Regions from separate parts of the Shewanella sp. SM55 genome, predicted to be linked through region 2. Evidence: riboswitches for the same ligand, from Rfam matches in the RefSeq annotation. Region 2 holds a riboswitch; the other holds the start of a gene.
The links. Region 2 has a riboswitch for cyclic di-GMP ahead of gbpA (N-acetylglucosamine-binding protein GbpA). Riboswitches for the same ligand answer to the same signal wherever they lie in the genome.

Region 1 (9,979 bases), on a different contig from region 2:
GCGCCCCAATGTACTTTTATTCAGATGGGCCGCGATATTGCTTCGGGTCACCATGAAAAGTGGGATGGTAGTGGTTACCCCCTTGGTTTGAAAGGTGAAGATATTCCGCTTTCGGCGAGGATAGTGGCCCTAGTTGATGTTTATGACGCGCTGACTTCTCCCCGATGTTATAAGCGGCCCTTTAGCCATCAAGAGGCTATCGACTTAATTATTGAAGGCAAAGGTCAGCATTTCGACCCTGAATTAGTCGATTGTTTTATTGAAATTCATCAGGACTTTGAAGTGTTGTCTAAAGCATCGCTGGATGATGCTTATCAGCCGATGGCACAACCTACTATGGTTTAGCGACTCATGTTTTTAAATCGTGTTTTGAAATCATGGTTTTGAAATAAGACGTGGGGTTTAAAACACACAGATAGCGCTAAAAAAACGCCCAATGCTAATTGCCTTGGGCGTTCTATTTTATAGTGTGTAAGTGACAAAAATAACGACTTAAATCGCTACTTATCAGCGGAGTGCTAAATTGCTTTAGTCACTTGAGTTAACCAAGCCAATTCATCCCCTGACATCAACGGAGAAAGTGTATTGAATACTTGCTGATGATAAGCATTAAACCAGTCTATTTCCCCTTGCGTTAACAGGCTCTTATCAATAAGGCGCGCATCCATAGGGATCATAGTCAACGCATCGAATTCATACATTTCACGCTCAGCCCCTTTAAGTGCTTCGCAGTGCTGAACGACGACGAGGTTTTCTAGGCGAATACCGAAATCGTCGGCGCGGTAGTAACCCGGCTCGTTGGAAAGCACCATGCCGGGCATCAATGCGATACCGTTGACATTTTTACCTATGCGCTGCGGACCTTCGTGCACACTTAAAAAGTGACCCACACCATGGCCTGTGCCGTGATCGTAATCAAAACCATGTTGCCATAGATATTGGCGGGCGAAGGCGTCGAGCTGCTGGCCTGAAGTACCTTTTGGGAAGCGAGCTTGGTCTAGCGCGATATGACCTTTTAGCACCAGCGTGACCATTTTTTTATGCTCATCGGTCACTTCACCTATCGCAATGGTACGGGTCACATCTGTCGTGCCGTCAATATACTGAGCGCCAGAATCCACTAAGTAGATGCTGTCCATTGTCATCATGGCTGGTGTGCCATTGTTGTGATTGTAATGGCACATAGCGGCATTAGGACCGGCAGCTGAAATCGTGTCGAAACTTGGCTCGCGGTAACGCTCATCTTCTAGGCGAAAGCTTTCCAATTTATCCGCAAGGGTGCCTTCATCGTGCATGCGATTGGCCGCCACTTCGGCATCGAGCCATGCAAGGAATCGACTCACTGCGACGCCATCGCGGATATGACAGGCACGCATGCCAGCCAGTTCTGCGGCGTTTTTCTGCGCTTTAGGTAAAGCGACAGGATCGATTCCAGCTATCAATTTTGCTCCTGCCTCACGGGCAATGTTTTGTGCCCAAGCGTTTGCAGAATTCGGATCGGCCAGTAGTTTTACATCCTGCATGCTGGCGAGTGTATCGGCAAGAGATGCCTCGCCCTTAAAGCTTACGCCAGCGCCAACATGCTCCTCAATGCCCTCTGGGAGTTTGCTTAAATCGGTGAAAATCTGCATATCACCATTGGCGTGGAGCAGGGCACAGCCGAGTACAACGGGTAGTCGCGGTACATCATTGCCGCGAATGTTGAGTAGCCAGCAGAAAGAATCTAAGGCGGCGATTAAGGCAACATCACCACCGGCTTTTTTTACTAAGGCACCAATTTCAATGCGTTTTTGCAGGCTGGTTTTACCTGCACTCTCGTTGCTAAACAAAGTGATAGGCGCGTTCGACTGTGCTGGCCGATTCTGCCAATGCAAATCGATGGGGTTTTGTTCAACTGCAACTAATTCGATTTGGGATTTATTTAAGGTTGCTTTGGCATTGTCATACCAAGCTAAGGTGTGTAAGCGCGCATCGAAACCAACGCGAGACCCTGCTGGTAGCGTGTCACATAACCACTCAATTTGTGGTGTATCGGTTAGGCTTTCATAACTGAAAAGTGTGGCATCGACTTGCAAACGAACTTGAACCGTATAGCGGCCATCGGTAAATATTGCGGCTTTATCTTTCAATACGATAGCCATACCCGCCGAACCGGTAAAGTTGGTTGCCCAGTACAAACGTTCGTTATGTGCCGGCACATATTCGCCCAGATATTCGTCGGCACGGGGAATAATAAAAGCATCGAGATTAGCAGATGTTAATTCGTTACGAATAGCACCGAGACGGTTAGCGATTGATTGTGACATAAGGGCTCCAATTAAGACTGGCATGCTATGCGAGTCGGTAGGCGAAGATCGCCTAAGGATGAGTAGGTTTATGTTGATTTGAGTTTTAACCGGCTCGGATTATCGCAAGTCTAGCGCGCTAGATGCAAGGGTAGCGAATAAAGGATTTTGTATACAATCGTGAATTTGTGCAGGTAAGACGCTTGAGGTTATGGGATTTGTTGTTAATTTATTTATGTGATTTTGAGCATGAAAAGTGAATTAAATAAAAGGTTGGTCATGTTTTAATTAGGACTTGTTCCTTAAAAATTAGCAACTTAAGTTTTATTCAATCGCTAACATTTGGACCCTATGTTAACATTTGCCATCTCTACTCGGGGTCAGAGTGGAGCACATGTATCAGTGGAGTAAGCGATGCAAATACTAACAATAGATGTGGGCGGTACCAAAGCCCTGTTCGAACTTCAGCTCGCGGGACATACAGAACAATATAAAATCCCCACAGGTGAAGGTTTTAAAATTGAAGAGTTAAATAATCAAATTGCGGCGTTTGAACGTGATTATGATTTACAGCATTACCAACTAGCGATTGCCGTACCTGGACTGGTACAAAATAATCGTTTGGTTTCTTGTAAATCTTTACCTGGACTCAATGGATTGAGCTTCGATACAGTCAAAACCCAGGGTGAGCTTAAGTTTATCTGCAACGATATCGATGCGGGTATGCAAGCGACTTGTGATGCCAAATATGCCTGTGAATTATTGGTCATGTGCGGCACTGGGATCGGTATGTCTATTGCCTTTAATGGGCAAGTCTTTACGGGAGCGACTGGCGTGGCGGGGGAGTTGGGGCCTTGTCGCGTGATGACAGAATCTGGCGAGTTTAGTTTAGAGCAACTGGCCAGTGGCGATTCAGTACGCAGCCGCAAAATCTCCACTCAGGATGATTTATATCGCGCGGGCAGTTATCTCGGCATGGGATTAGCGTGGGCGGTTAATTTATTTAATCCCAATCGAATTTGGCTTGCTGGCGGTATGATGAATAGCGCTCCTTACTACAAAGGCTGTCTCGAAAGCTTAAAGCAAATGGCATTGAGCGCGCCCTTAGCTGAGATGAAAATCAATCGTGTCGATGATATGGAAACCTTGGTTTGCCGCGGTTTATCTGTGATGCTCGCAAGGGACTATCCCCGTGCATAAGGATAATAAATGCCCCGCGCATAAGGATCATAATGTTGCTCGACAATGGTTTGCGCCATGAATGTTTAGTGATTGAGTTTTAGCTGTATAAGCGACGTAAATTGTGAAATATAAAGCAGGACTTGTGATACCTTTGGCATATCGAGTCCTGTTTTTTTATTTTTAAAGTATTCAGATAATCCTCATTATCCAAAGTAAATATTAGCGATAGTTTAATTTGCATAATTCCTTTCTTATCAGATGGCTAGTTCTATTTACGATTTTAGCCAATAACGCAGTTGATAATATTTTGTTGCAATTTTATTTCACTTACGCTTATTCTGATATTTGCAATGACAACGTTGTCATTGCGTGTAAAAGGCAAACCAGTTGAAAAACTGGGACGCAAAGCCTCCGGTCTAAGGGTTCGTCTGTACCTATGATAGCGGGGATACCACAGGTTTTTCTTCGTGCAGTTGTCAGTCGTTTTGCATGGTTTTAAGAGAGTGCTGTTTCCTGTCTACGCTTTGTTTGCCTTATTGATTCATATAAAAATTCAATAGGGATATCTCATGTTCAAGACTCAAATTTCAACATCAGCCTTGCTAGTGGCATCAGCGCTGGCATCTACCATCAGTGCCAGCGTTTTTGCAGCGGCGCCCGGTAAACCGACTTTAGGTTGGGGCGAAACTAAGTTCGCTATTATTGAAGTGAATCAAGCGGCTACCGCTTACAATCAATTAGTTACGGTGAAAGATGCCGCCGATGTATCCGTCAGTTGGAACCTTTGGAGTGGCGATGTGGGCAATAGCGCCCAAGTGTTACTCAACGGCAATGTAGTTTGGGAAGGCCCATCTGGCGCGTCGGGAACCGCTAACTTTAAGGTGAACAAGGGCGGCCGTTATCAGATGCAAGTACAACTGTGTAACAGTGATGGCTGTACGGCGAGCGATGCTAAACAAATCCTGGTGGCTGATACCGACGGTAGCCATTTAGTGCCACTCAATGCTCCCCTAAAAGAAAACAACCGTCCCTATGCTAATAAATCAGGCAAAGTGGTGGGAGGTTACTTTGTCGAATGGGGCGTATACGGTCGTAAATTCCCGGTCGATAAGATACCTGCGCAAAACTTAACCCATATTTTATATGGCTTTACCCCAATTTGTGGTGGTGATGGCATCAATGATAGCTTGAAAGAAATCGAAGGCAGTTTCGAAGCGTTGCAACGTGCCTGTAGTGGTCGTGGTGATTTTAAAGTTGCGATTCACGATCCTTGGGCGGCGATTCAAATACCGCAGGCGGGAGTCAGTGAGCATTCAGATCCTTACAAAGGTAACTTCGGTCAATTGATGGCACTTAAGCAAGCACATCCAGATTTGAAGATTTTACCTTCGGTCGGTGGTTGGACCCTCTCGGATCCCTTCTTTTTCTTCGGTGATAAAACCAAGCGCGATATCTTTGTCGCTTCGGTGAAAGAGTTTCTACAGACATGGAAATTCTTCGATGGCGTAGATATCGACTGGGAATTTCCAGGGGGGAATGGCGCTAACCCAAATTTAGGTAATGCCAATGACGGTGAAACCTATGTGACTCTCATGCGTGAACTGCGGGCAATGCTTGATGAACTAAGCGCCGAAACGGGTCGTACCTATGAGCTGACCTCTGCTATTAGCGCAGGTGACGATAAAATTCAAAAAGTCGATTATCAGGCTGCTCAGCAGTACATGGATTACATCTTCTTGATGAGTTACGACTTTAATGGTGGTTGGACTAATACTGAACTCGGCCATCAAACCAATCTGTATGAAGCGAGTTGGGATCCCAATACCCGTTACACCACAGCTAATGGCGTTAATGCGCTGTTAGGCCAAGGTGTGACCCCAGGGAAAATTGTGGTCGGTGCCGCTATGTACGGCCGCGGCTGGACAGGTGTGAATGGCTACAGTGGTAATAATCCTTTTACAGGGACGGCAACGGGCAAAGTGAAAGGTACTTGGGAAGCTGGTGTGGTGGATTATCGTCAGATAGCGAATGACTACATGGGAAGCGGTTGGGCTTACAGTTACGACGAAACAGCTGAGGCGCCATCTTTGTTTAAGGCATCTACTGGCGATTTAATCACTTTCGATGATGCTCGTTCAGTTAAAGCCAAGGGGCAATATGTGCTTTCTAATCAACTTGGTGGGCTTTTTGCGTGGGAGCTTGATGCCGATAATGGCGACATTCTGAATGCCATGCACGAAGGTTTAGGTCATGGTGAAGGCACCACTCCGCCAGTGAATAAAGCGCCCATTGCCAATGCGGGCGCGGATGTGAATGTCACCGGTCCCGCCGATGTGACGCTCAATGGTAGCGGTTCGCGCGATCCTGAAAACGCTGCCTTAAGCTATCTCTGGACTCAAGTCTCTGGGCCAAGTGTTGCCATCGCAAATGCGGATATGGCGAATGCGACTATTCAACTGGGAGCAACCCAAACCGATGTCGCCTATGATTTTAGCCTTAAAGTCACGGATCCTGAAGGGTTATCTGCCACAGATTCAGTGACAGTAACCAACAAGGCTGATACGCCTAATCAAGCACCTGTAGTGACTCTGGCTCCGACTGCGACAGTTGAAGCGGGTAAAACCGTCAGTATAGTAGCGAGTGCCTCCGATGCAGATGGTGATGCCTTAACCTACGCTTGGACTGTGCCCGCAGGCGTGTCGGCAACCGGGCAAAATAGTGCCACGTTAGTAGTTACTGGCCCCAATGTTACCGAAGCGACCCGCTATGGTTTGAGCGTGCTGGTTTCCGATGGTGCCTTAGATGCAAGCGCATCGACGAATCTGACTGTGACGCCAAAAGTGGTAGGTGGTGGGTGCGATGCAACCGATCCCAATGCCGGTAACTATCCTGCTTGGCAAACCAGTGTGGTGTATAACACGGGCGATACTGTGAGTCATAGTCAGTTGGTATGGAAAGCAAAGTATTGGACGCAGGGTAATACGCCATCTCGCATCGCAGACCAATGGCAGCTACTCAGCCAAGTTGATCTCGGTTGGGATGCGGGTGTGGTGTATAACGGCGGTCAAACTACTCGCTATAACGGTCGTGTTTGGAAGGCGAGTTACTGGACTAAAGGTGATGTACCGGGTGTTGCAGCAGTATGGGTTGATATTGGCGCGGCAACCTGCCAGTAATCATCCAAAATTTTGATATTATTGGTTAAAAAATAAAGCCCTGCGAAGATTCAGGGCTTTTTTCTTTATTAAGCGAAAGGTTTTTTTATGAATACAGCCGAATGCGTTAAGACAGACTCATTGAAGACTGATTTAATTAATCTTAAGCAGTTCCACATCAAAAATTAACACAGAACCACCACCAATCTTGCCCGTGCTACGGTTACCGTAGGCGAGTTCACTGGGAATAAAAAACCGCATTTTATCGCCAACAACCATCAGTTGTACGCCCTCAGTCCAACCTTTAATTACCCTATTAAGCGGAAATGCGATGGGTTCGCCGCGATCAACCGAACTGTCAAACACAGTACCGTCAATCAAAGTGCCATGATAATGGACTGTCACTGTATCGCTGGCTTTAGGATGAACTGTGCCATCGCCCTGAGTTAATACTTGATATTGCAAACCTGAAGCTGTGGTAATCACACCTTCTTTGGTTTTGTTTTGTGTTAAAAACTCATTGCCTAAACGGATATTTTCTTGGGCGGCTTTTTGGCCATTCATCGAGGTAAAGAAGTAAAAAATCACCCCAGCAATCACCACAACGGCAAGTAACATTTTCATATAAAGAGCACCTTAGTTAATTTTTGCCATATTATCAGTTTTTTAGCATCAGATGCTATCGGCACTCGCGTGTGCGTTGAGCGGGATATCTGGTGCTACCAGTTCAAACCGTTAAAAACTCCCTCAAGACTTTATCCTGCTTTAGAGATCGCTTAATCTGTGGGCTTAAGACTCAATAAAAATTCAATAAAAACAAATAAGAACTAGGGCGTGTTGACGTTTTAGTTCAGATAATAAACAAGGAAAGTCTATGTTAAACAAAGCGGCAAAACCTCTGGTCAAACTCGTCGACCGATATCTACCCGATCCTTATATTTTCGTGCTTTTACTTACCTTAGTCGTATTAATTGCTGCTGTGGTCGCTGAACATAAAACCCCGCTGGAAGTCATCAATTATTGGGGTGATGGCTTTTGGACGCTGTTAAGTTTTTCGATGCAGATGCTGTTAGTGCTGGTGGCAGGATTTATGTTGGCAAGCTCGCCGCCGATTAAAAAGCTGCTCGATGCCATTGCTGGATTGGCTAAGTCGGCACCACAAGCCATTATTTTAGTGACTTTGGTGTCACTGGTCGCCAGTTGGATTAACTGGGGTTTTGGGCTAGTGGTGGGCGCGTTATTTGCCAAAGCCTTAGCTCGCAAAGTAAAAGTGGATTATCGGCTGCTGGTCGCCAGCGCCTATTCCGGCTTTGTGGTTTGGCATGGTGGGCTTGCGGGTTCGATCCCATTAACCATAGCGACGGTGGGGCATTTCTCTGAATCGCAAATCGGTATCATCCCCACCAGTGACACCATTTTCGCGAGTTATAATTTATTGTTAGTGGCAATTCTGTTTGTGGTTATGCCCTTAGTAAATCGCTTTATGTTGCCAGAAGAAAAAGACAGTGTTTATGTCGACCCAAGCGCCCTTGATGACAAAGGCGCTGAACTTGATGCTTCGGCGTTAGAGCTTAACTCTGCAAATGTGAGCGAGCGTCAGCCTGAAAGCCGTCCTGCGGATAAGTTAGAAAATAGTCGTTTACTCGGCTGGAGTGTAGGTGGCGCTGGGCTTGTATATTTAGGTTATTACTTTTGGGTGCAGGGCGGCAGCTTAAATCTCAATTTAGTGAATTTCTTATTTCTGTTCCTCGCCATACTGTTACATCAAACACCACGCAGTTTATTAACCAGCTTGAATGAGGCCATTAAGGGCGGCGCAGGGATTGTTATCCAATTTCCCTTTTATGCGGGCATTATGGCTGTGATGGTGCAATCGGGTTTAGCTCAAAGTATTTCGGAAGGTTTTGTGGCCATCGCTAGCGCCGAGAGCCTGCCATTTTGGAGCTTTATCAGTGCAGGAATTGTGAATATTTTTGTGCCATCGGGAGGTGGCCAATGGGCGGTGCAGGCACCGATTATGTTACCCGCCGCACAGGCTTTAGGTGCTGATGTCGCTCGGGTCGCAATGGCCGTTGCTTGGGGAGATGCGTGGACTAACTTGATTCAACCTTTCTGGGCACTGCCTGTGCTGGCGATTGCAGGCTTAAAAGCGCGGGATATTATGGGCTTTTGTTTAATGCAATTGATGATCACTGGCGTGATTATCAGTATCGCGTTGAGCTGGTTTTAAAGATAATAAACAGTGCAAAACTAAACAGGGTAATTCAATGATTACCCTGTTTTTTAGTTAAGGTTTCAATGATATTAATCGCTTGAACCATTTACTTTTTTTGTTGCTTCATCAGCGGTGATTTGATCAAATAGAGCTGACATCATATAGCTAATACGATTCGCAGCATTACCAAACTTACTCGGGTTCGCAGTATAGGGTACTTGAAACTTAACACTGCCAACTCTTTGGCCATTCTGAAATGCGTTAATTTCAGCGCTTTTTAAATATAATGCCAAGTCCCAAGTCCAATTACCTTCATATTCTAATGTGAGTTTATTTAAATCATGTTTAGAACCATCAGGCTGCACTGTGTAGGTGTAATTATTTGCTTTTAGCCATGTCTCCATTGTTTCTTGGAAGCCGTCACGTGTTTCTTTATCCTTAATAATGACTATTTCTACATTGTTAGTATTTGTTTCTATTGGTTTTGCTGTATAGCGAGGTGCGGCACAACCCGATAGTATTGCAACACCCAAAACTGCAACTAAAAATTTTTTCATAATTTAACCTTTTGTTTTTATATTAAAATAAGTTAAAGCGTTTTAGTGACAAACTTTTGATTTTCATAGAATCCATTGCTTGCTAGATAAACATATCTACGGCGCCAGTTTTTATGCCATAACCCAGCACGGCTAAGTTGGCGACAACGGTGAGCCAAAAGACGTTTCTAAATGAGGCTTTAATGGACTTGTGTCTTAACAGGTTTTGGGCAAATAGAGCGCCGGGCCAACCGCCCATGAGAGCGAGCAGATGTAATGTGCTTTCTTTAGTGCGCCATTTATTACGTTTAGCGGCGGATTTATCGATGGCATAGGCGATAAAGGTGAGCAGGCTTAGCGTGAGGTATATACCCGCAATCCCGACTGGCAGCATATGTTGCTGCGCTGCGCCGATTAAGCCAGCAAGAAAAATTACCACCAATAACAGCGGCATAAGGCTTGAGCCTGAAGCTGCTGTATTGGATTTTTGAGTGCGGCTACTTTGGGCGCGATTGTTCTGTGTGCGACCGCTTTGTGCTCGACTCTTTTGCGGGCGATTGGTTTGAGGTGAAGCGCTGTTGCCCGTTTTGGTAGTTTTTTTGTTTG
Region 2 (9,979 bases):
TAATTCTCTATTCTTGCTCTATCGACAACACGTCGCCAGCCAAGGAGATAAACCATGGCCACCATTTACGATTTAATTGAAACCTGGTTAACCAGCAATCAAGACTAAGGAGCAGGGCATGAGTCAACAACATCAAACAAGTCAGTACTTAACGAGCCAAAACGGCGCCCCAGTGGCCGACGATCAAAACTCACTGTCGGCGGGTGAACGTGGTCCTCTGCTATTACAAGATTGGCATTTAATTGAAAAGTTAGCCCATTTCAACCGTGAGCGTATTCCTGAACGTATCGTGCATGCTAAAGGTACTGGGGTTTATGGCACATTTACGCTGACTAAAGATTTAAGCGATTACACCATTGCTGACCATTTCAATGGTGTTGGTAAGCAAACCGAAACCTTTATTCGTTTCTCAACCGTAGGTGGAGAAATGGGTTCTGCCGACGCAGAGCGCGATCCACGAGGCTTTGGTTTACGTTTTTATACTGCCCGTGGTAATCACGATATCGTGGGTAACAATACGCCGACCTTTTTCTTGCGAGATGGGATTAAGTTTCCAGACTTTATTCATACGCAAAAGCGTAATCCTAAGACAAACTTAAAAGATCCGCAGGCCATGTGGGACTTTTGGTCATTGAATCCTGAAGCTATGCATCAAGTAACCATTTTGATGTCGGATCGTGGTATTCCGGCGAACTACCGTCAAATGCACGGTTATGGTTCACACACTTTCTCGCTGTGGAATGCCAAGGGCGAGCGTTTCTGGGTAAAGTTCCACTTTAAATCGCAGCAAGGCGTGGTCAACTTAACCAATGAACAGGCTGATAAATTAAAAGGGATTGATCCCGATTCATCACAGCGCGATATGGTGGTTGCTATTACTGATGGTAACTTCCCGCGTTGGACGGTTAATGTGCAGATTATGCCTGAGGCAGATGCCAATACTTACCATATCAATCCATTTGATTTAACTAAGGTTTGGCCGCATAGCGACTATCCATTACTTGAGATTGGTGTATTAGAACTGAATCGTCTGCCACAAAACTACTTTGCTGAAGTTGAGCAAGTGGCATTAGCACCTAGTAATTTGGTCCCAGGTGTCGGGGCTTCACCAGACAAGATGTTACAAGCGCGTTTATTTGCCTACGCCGATGCGCAGCGTTACCGCATTGGTGCTAACTACAACCAATTGCCAGTGAACTGCCCGCATGCCGCTAAGGCAAATCACCATCAACGTGCAGGTGCGATGGCGGGTACACAATGTCCTTATCATGGCAGTCAAACTGGTGGCGACGCTTCGGCAAACTATGGCCCGAACAGCACTGCTGATGCCTTGGTTGAGCCAGTAAACTTTAGCGAACCACCATTGCGTTTAGAAGGTGAAGCGGCGCGTTACAGTCGTTATAACCAAGACGATTATACCCAAGCGGGTAATTTGTATCGCATCTTCTCTGAAGCTGAGAAAGCGCGCCTAGTGGCAACAATTTCGGGTTCATTAAGTCAAGCGAGTTTAGATGTGCAGCAACGTATGGTGGCGCATTTTACTCAAGCCGATGCGGATTACGGACAACGTATTAAAGCGGCATTAGGTCTTTAAACTGTTGTTGTTGCGAATGTTTGAATAATAGTGGAAACGATAAAACTGAGTAGAAAGCCTCTACTCAGTTTTTATTATCAGCGACAACAATATTAACATTCTCGTTAATGTGCTCTTAGGCCGCGATGAGCGCTGCATTAGGGCTATTTAGCTGCTTTAACAATCCAAATGCTTGCTGCATTTTATCCTCGGTTACGATAAATCCTATAAATGTTTCATCCACGTCGAATGCTTTAATACAGCTTCCTTGAGCATCAATATCGACTTGCCAGCGATAGACGCCATTCACTGTTATACCGCTGAGCTGCATAGGTAACAGTGGCGTTTTCACTTTAATGAGCATGGCGGGAAAATTCACTGCTGTCGGTTGGTTCAGTAATGTGTTCGCCAGCGCATTGGCGCTCAGTAACGCAGGTTGCAAATAGGCCCTATTTTGGCCGTTGATTTGGGCGCAATCACCTAGCGCATAAATATGGGCATCGTTGGTTTGTAAGCATTCGTTAACGACGATACCTTTATTGACCTCTAGCCCCGCATGCTGGGCAAGTTGACTGTTAGGGATCAGTCCGGCTGCACAGATAACCGCATCACAAATAAACCGTTGGTCATTATCTAGGCACACAGAGATACTGCCATCTTGGTGTTGCAGTTGGCTGACTCGGGTTTGCAATTGCACTGTGACGTTATGCTGCTTTAGTACAGCGGTCAGTTTGTGGTTTAACATTTCGGGTAGCATATTCGGCATTAAGCTCGCTTGTGGATCGACCAAAAACACTTGCTTACCTGCAGTTGCTAAGTCCATTGCCAGTTCAACTCCGACCAAACCAGCACCGATAACCAGTACTCTCCTCGCGCCATGGATGTCTGCTTCGCAGGCCTGATATTCTATTAAGCTGTTAACTGTGTGGATGATATCGACGCCATCTCCCTCTATAGGTGGAATAAAGGGCCGTGCACCCGTGGCAAGCACTAATTTTTTGTACGCAATTTCGCGTCCTTGATGGCAACAGACTACCTGACGAACTTTATCTATTTTTATGACTTCACAGTGATTTATTACATCAATTTGTTGCTCATGTGCAAATTCAGTCGCGGTCAATTTTATGAGGTCTGACGCCATTTTTTTAAGGCTAAACACATGGCTTAAATCTGGTTTATGGTATTCGTCACCAGAGTCGGCTGTGATAACTGTAATCGGTTGTTCGCGGTTTAAACGTCGCAGTGTTTTGACTAGCTGATATGCCGCGAATCCACTGCCGATAATGACGATTGGCTTAGGCATTAGTCACCTCATTTTTTATGACAGCGAAAACGCTTTTACCTAGGCCACATTCGGGACAGAGGAAGTCTTCGGCCACTTGAGTCCAAGGTGTGCCAGCAATGACATCTTGATTAGGTTCTCCTTTTTCAGGGTCGTAAACCCATTGGCAAACGGTGCAAATCATTGATTGTGTATCATTTAATTCGCACGCGTTTGTTGCAATCGGTGCCGTCACAGGGACGTTATTAGTAGCAGTGTTTTCAGCTGTTTGACTGGCCGTGGTGGCTTGGCTAGGTTTTGACATGACTTGATTAATGATAGAGCGACTATTCGCGCTATCAAGGGGCCGCAATGCCCATTCTCGCGCGATTCGCTGGCCGTGCTGACGGCATTCTTGCATCGCATCTCGATCGGGACGCCATTTGACTTTTAATCCCACCGAGGTTTCAAAACCAGCATCCATCAAACGAGTGTGAATTCTATCGACTGCGCCGCCATTCCAGCCATAACTACCAAAAGCTGCCGCCTTTTTATTGCGAAAACGCAGGCCCGTGATTTCTTCAAGCATGGCGGCAATTTTAGGCATCATCACATTATTCATGGTGGATGAGCCGACTAAAATACCTTTTGACCTAAATGCCTGTGCAAGGATTTCGTTTTTATCATGACGTGCGACGTTATACACTTTTACTGCTACATTGGGGTCAACATCATGAATACCTTGAGCAATACCGTCGGCCATCATGCGAGTATTATTGGACATAGAGTCGTAGAAAATCGTGATGCGGTCTTCTTGATAAGCGTCGGCCCAAGCTAAATATTGGTGAATAATTTGGGCAGGATTATCACGCCACACAATGCCGTGTGAAGTTGCGATCATATCTACAGGTAAATTAAAGCTTAATACTTCGTGAATTTTAGCCGTCACTAGGCTGCTAAAGGGCGTTAAAATGTTTGAGTAGTACCGTAGGCATTGTTCCATTAATTCATTTTGATCAACCTCATCATTGAATAAATGTTCGTCGCAATAGTGTTGGCCAAAGGCATCGTTACTGAATAAAACCGCATCTTCGGTGAGGTATGTCATCATGCTATCTGGCCAATGCAACATAGGTGCTTCGATAAATATCAGTTGCTTACCATTGCCTATCGCTAAACTATCCCCTGTCTTTACGGTAATGAAATTCCATTCTGGGTGGTGGTGATGTCCTACAATGGAGTCGACCGCATTTTCACTGCAGTAAATTGGAGTGTTAGGAATTTTGGCCATTAATGCAGTCAGGGCGCCTGAGTGGTCTTCCTCTGCATGGTTCATCACAATATAGTCTATGTCGGTTAAATTAATTTCAGCTTCAAGATTTTGTAAGAATTGCTGGCTAAAACGATGATCAACTGTATCAATTAACACGGTTTTTTCTTCACGGATAAGGTAGCTATTGTAGCTTGTGCCTTTAGTTATTTTGTACTCAGTACCATGAAAATCTTGCACTTCCCAATCGCGTTGACCCACCCAGTGGATATTGTTTTTTACATGAATAGTCATAAATACACCTGTGATAATTAATAATGAATGCGCTACGTAAATCTTGCTTATTTAGTTAAATCTCTTATTGCACTCACTATGCCAACATTGTAAGGCGTTGATTTTTATTGGTATTAACGTATTTCAACATTTGAAATCACTTGTTGGTGTCATAATGACAATTTGATATTGGTCAAATTGACATTACACTGTTGTCAATATGACTTTATTTGACTGTGGATGTGCTATGAGTGCCCATGCTGATTTAACTCAGTTAGCCTTAGATTTAACTGTCGGCGTGTCGACGCAAGACAGATTTGAGCGTTTGTTGGCAGTGGTCAGGCGGCGTGTCAATTGTGATGCTGCGGCATTATTGGCATTTCGGGAGCAGCAATTTGTCCCCTTGGCGATAGATGGGCTCTTTGCCGAAGTGTTAGGGCGGCGCTTTCAAATTAGTGAGCATCCGAGATTAGAGGCTATCGCCCGTGCTGGCGATGTGGTTCGTTTCCCTGCCGACAGTGAACTTCCCGATCCGTATGATGGTTTAATTCCACATCATAGTGCGAACTTACATGTACATGCTTGCATTGGTTTACCACTAATCGCGAACGATCGCTTAATTGGGGCGCTCACCATTGATGGTTTCAACCCTCATCAGTTTGATGGTTTTAGTGATAGCGAGTTGCGTGTGATCAGCGCACTGGCCGCAGCCAGTCTTAATACTGCGTTATTGATGCAACAGCTAGAATCCCAAGTTGTTGAAGTTTCCAATGGCACTGAGGTGCTCAATCGTCCTGCTAGTCAGCAGGAGATCATAGGGCAATCCACACAGATCCAATCGCTAAAGCAGCAGATAAGTGCCGTGGCAGGCACTGACTTATCGGTATTAATTACCGGCGAAACCGGTGTGGGTAAGGAGTTAGTGGCCGCGGCGATACATAATCAATCGACCAGAGCCGATAAATCACTTATCTATTTGAACTGCGCTGCATTGCCGGAGTCCGTCGCCGAAAGCGAGTTATTTGGGCATGTAAAAGGGGCATTTACGGGGGCAATCAGTCATAGGCAAGGCAAGTTTGAACTCGCTGACAAGGGGACCTTGTTTTTAGATGAAATCGGGGAGCTTCCCTTGGGGCTGCAAGCTAAGTTATTGAGGGTTTTACAATACGGTGAATTACAGCGAGTGGGCAGTGATAAGAGCCTAAAAGTTAATACTCGGATTATTGCTGCCACTAATCGAATTCTGCACCAAGAGGCAACGGAAGGGCGCTTTCGTTTCGATCTTTACCATAGGTTGAGCGTATTTCCTATCCACGTAGCACCATTAAGAGAGCGTGGGCAAGATATTGTTATGCTGACAGGTTTTTTTCTTGAACGTTGTAAAGCGAAGTTAGGACTCACCCATATCAATATCACACCCGCAGCGCAGCAGTTATTAGAGCAATACACATGGCCGGGTAATGTGCGTGAGCTAGAGCATGCGATACACAGGGCTGCGGTGTTGGCGAAAGCCGAGCTAAAAACGGCTTACATCAGCTTAAGTGATAAACATTTTCAGCTCGATTCTTTGATGAATCAAGCACACAGAACAGTCGACGAAGATAGGCCATCAGATGCCGCAACGCCAGCCAGTGAATTAGCATTTAGGTCTGAGTCGGCCTGTCGTGAGCGACAATCGCAAGATAATTCCAGTGTTATACTGGGGCTTAAGGCGGCGACTGAGAGATATCAGCGTCAACTTATTCGTCAAGTTTTAGCCGCGAATCAACAAAATTGGGCTGCGTGTGCAAGAATATTGCAAATCGATACAGGTAATTTGCACCGACTTGCAAAACGGTTAGGTTTAAAAGAATAAAATATTGCGTGAAGAAATTTTATTCTGCAGCAAAACCACAGCCTCGATTCTTAGAAGAACAGTGTTGCTACGCCTAAGAGTGCGAACAATACCGCGCAGCCACGGTGTATCCACAACATAGGTAATTTTTCGGCGCTGAAGTGGCCTGCGATCACTACGGGTACGTTAGCAAGCAGCATGCCTAAGGTTGTGCCTGCAACCACCATAGTTAATGAATCGTATTTTGCGGCTAATACCACAGTTGCGATTTGCGTTTTATCCCCCATTTCGGCGATAAAAAACAGGATAAAGGTAGCGAGAAAGGGGCCCATTTTATAGAAACGGCTCTCTTCTGCATCGACTTTATCTGGGATTAACACCCAAAGAGCGATCGCGAAGAAGGACGCAGCCACTAAATAACGTGCAAGATCTGGGCTTACCCAGTTAATGGCCCATTGACCAATCCAAGCGGCGGCAAAATGGTTAAATAATGTCGACAGCAAAATACCTAAAATAATGGCGGTTTTATTTTTAAATCTTGCGGCGAGGATTAGTGCAAGTAATTGAGTTTTATCACCAATTTCGGCGATAGCAACCGTAAAGGTTGAGGCAAGTAGGGCTTCCAAGTGTGATCCTTTAGGGGTGGTTATGACATAAGCACAATAAACCGTCCACCCCTAGGTGCGGTAATTGTGCTCAGGTCTTGCTGGGCAAATCTATGATTTGCTGTGAACACCATGGCATGTTGCCAAGTATGTTGATGTTCACCCTAGATGACGATGGTTCGAAATCCAGTTAGCTACTCCCCCGAAGCGAGGTGGGCATTATACCTAGGTAAGATTTAGTTTCAAGCACGAGTTTATAACAGTAGGTGCTGATAAATGTTTGACGGGTGTCAGAAAAATACCGATTCACATTCTGTAACTTAATGAATATAAATGAATTATTTTTTGACAACGTTGTCTTTTGTTGCTAATTTAGCCAAGTCATTTCTACTTAGTTACATACTGTTAACTCGTAGTGACTCAATGATAACGACTGTATTTGGCAAACTAATTGAAAAGTTAGGACGCAAAGCTTCCGGTCTAAGGTTGTAAATGGATTTTTTAGTGAACTAAGATAGCGGAGTTGCCGCAGAATTCGATTTCTGTGAAAGATAAACGACTGCTGTTTAATACTGTTGTTTGCCCAAATACCACTTTTATATCTAAGCCTATCATTATGTTTAGGATGATAGGCAATCAATGGAGTGCATTAAAGTGGCAAATCCTACTGTTTTTTCCCCTATTTCTAAATTGAGTTTATTGGCCGCGGCAGTAATGGCGACGAATGCGTTTGTGAGTATCTCTGCGCAGGCGCACGGTTATGTTGTGGCACCTGAATCGCGTTCATATGCCTGTAAAACAGGTAAAAATGCCAATTGTGGTGCGGTGCAATGGGAGCCGCAAAGTGTTGAGGGGCCATCGGGTTTTCCTGAATCAGGTCCTGCTGATGGCAAATTGGCGAGTGCTGGCAATGGTGCTTTTTCACCTTTGGATGAACAAAGTCCGAGCCGTTGGGCAAAGACGGATATTAAAGCGGGCTGGAATAAGTTCAGTTGGCAGTTCACAGCAAACCATGTCACCCGTAATTGGCGTTACTATTTAACTCGCCAAGATTGGAACCCAAACCAAGCTTTGAGTCGAGCGAGCTTTGACTTAGCACCCTTTTGCGTAGTTGATGGTGGTATGGAACAGCCGCCTAAGTTAGTGACCCATGACTGCTACGTGCCAGAAGGTCGCAGTGGTTATCAAGTGATCTTGGCCGTGTGGGAAGTGGGAGATACGACGAATAGTTTCTACAATGCTATCGATGTGAACTTGGGCTCGGGTCCTGTTGTGCCGAGTGAATGGCAAGATGTGGGGGATATCAATCCGTCACTCGATCTAAAAGCAGGCGATAAAGTGATGACCCGGGTGTTTGACGCCAATGGTGAGCAAGCGGCTAAGCAAACAGTCATTACCATTAGTGATGCGACTCAAGGTGATAAACAAAATTGGCCTTTCCTATTAGCGAGCGCGATTAATGCCCAGCAGTCCCAGTTAAAAGCGGGACAAAAAAATGCATCGGGTGTGATTGAGCCTGTGTATGGCAAGAACGACATTTTTACAGCGAAAAACTCAGGTATTGAGCGTGTCGAAGTGGGATTTGATTTAGCTCCTGCTCCGGGCAACAGCTTAGAAGTCACTTCACTTGCCGATGATTATCAAATTATCGATGGTGCGGCGAAGGTCAGCTTTGATGTGACCAGTAACGCCGAGATGCTAGTGTCAGCGTATTTGTTTAGCCATGATGGCACAGCGGCAGGTTTTGTGAGCCAAACTGTTAACAATACCAGTGCTAGCTTAGTGTTAGACGTCGTTGAGCCTAAAGCTGGACATTATCATTTGCAGGTAAAAGCTGAGCCTAAACAAGGTGATGTTATTCAGCAGAACTTTGATCTCTTCTTAAAGGATCAAGCTCCTGCACCAGAAGCTGATTTTGTATTCCCAGCAGGCGTGAAAGGTTACGTTGCAGGTACTACAGTGTTACAGCCTAAAAATGGCAAAGTGTATCAATGTAAGCCATTCCCTTATAGCGGCTATTGCGTGCAGTGGTCGGCTTCTGCCACTGGATTTGAACCAGGTGTTGGCGCTTCTTGGGCTATGGCGTGGACTGAGCTGTAAATTAACTTTTTGAGTTAATCAATTCTCAACATGATGTGATTGGGCTTAAACATATCCGTGTGTTTAAGCCCTTTTTGTCTGCATCGGATGGAAAAAGACCGGCTTTATTTTGATTCGAGCCTAATACAAGATTACAGGTATTCTCAACAAAGGTAGCGATTTTGTTGGCTTGTATATTTTCGTTTATCACAGCGCTATTAAGTTGTTACCGTACCGTTTGCTACCCTTCTTTGTTCACAACTGGCTTGCCCACTGGGTTTGGCTCTGTTAATGTCCCAAACTATCTATTTAATCGATGCTTATATCGGTACATTAATTTGGGCTATCACAATTGAAAGTCATGCCATTTTTCAATAATCGATTTAGTTAGCCTCAATGGCTACTGGGTTGAAACATTCAAAAGCTATTGGGGCCAATTGATCTGCTAGGTCGAGATCTGATTGGATGCTTTAAGTGATGTGTCGCTTATTTCGATTTAAGACGCAAGGCTTTATCGGTTCAAATCTTACTCAAATAAAATAATAATTAATTATTGAACAGGACTATTGTGTGAATTCAAAAATGTTAGGCTCGATCGCCATCGTTGCCGGGACGGCCATTGGCGCAGGTATGTTAGCGTTACCTTTAGCCACAGCGGCTTTAGGTATTATCCCTGCTTTAGTGTTACTCGTCGTTATTTGGGGCGTGTCCGCCTATACCTCATTACTTATGCTCGAAATTAACTTACGCACTGGCGTGGGGGATAACGTGCATGCTATTACGGGTAAGTTACTGGGTAAAAAAGGTCAAATAATTCAAGGTGCTTCTTTCCTGAGTTTATTATTTGCCTTGACCGCGGCTTATCTCACCGGCGGTTCTTCGTTATTAGTGCTTAAAGCGAAGAACATGTTCGATATCGTGCTCGATAATCAAGTCGCAGTGTTGTTATTTACACTCGTGCTCGGTGGCTTTGCGGCGCTAGGTGTTGCTTGGGTCGATAAAGTTTCACGTTTCCTATTTTCGTTAATGATTCTATTGCTCGTGGTGGTGGTATTATTTTTATTGCCCGAAGTCAGTATTGCTA

Region 1: another riboswitch for cyclic di-GMP. It lies ahead of L5L91_RS04805 (glycosyl hydrolase family 18 protein); the one in region 2 lies ahead of gbpA (N-acetylglucosamine-binding protein GbpA).

What each region holds. Positions count from the first base shown of each region.
Region 1 covers NZ_JAKKRS010000002.1:331,031-341,009, reverse strand. Annotated here, with positions in the region: gene L5L91_RS04820 (HD-GYP domain-containing protein) at 1-345, shown strand, start outside; gene L5L91_RS04815 (aminopeptidase P family protein) at 519-2,306, opposite strand; gene L5L91_RS04810 (ROK family protein) at 2,700-3,485, shown strand; cyclic di-GMP riboswitch class I at 3,835-3,923, shown strand; gene L5L91_RS04805 (glycosyl hydrolase family 18 protein) at 4,037-6,643, shown strand; gene L5L91_RS04800 (FKBP-type peptidyl-prolyl cis-trans isomerase) at 6,776-7,246, opposite strand; gene L5L91_RS04795 (short-chain fatty acid transporter) at 7,497-8,852, shown strand; gene L5L91_RS04790 (Sbal_3080 family lipoprotein) at 8,927-9,394, opposite strand; gene L5L91_RS04785 (DUF1294 domain-containing protein) at 9,477-9,979, opposite strand, start outside.
Region 2 covers NZ_JAKKRS010000008.1:214,693-224,671, forward strand. Annotated here, with positions in the region: gene katB (catalase KatB) at 119-1,594, shown strand; gene norW (NADH:flavorubredoxin reductase NorW) at 1,710-2,876, opposite strand; gene norV (anaerobic nitric oxide reductase flavorubredoxin) at 2,869-4,398, opposite strand; gene norR (nitric oxide reductase transcriptional regulator NorR) at 4,625-6,232, shown strand; gene L5L91_RS12465 (TMEM165/GDT1 family protein) at 6,283-6,837, opposite strand; cyclic di-GMP riboswitch class I at 7,248-7,347, shown strand; gene gbpA (N-acetylglucosamine-binding protein GbpA) at 7,471-8,916, shown strand; gene L5L91_RS12475 (aromatic amino acid transport family protein) at 9,478-9,979, shown strand, end outside.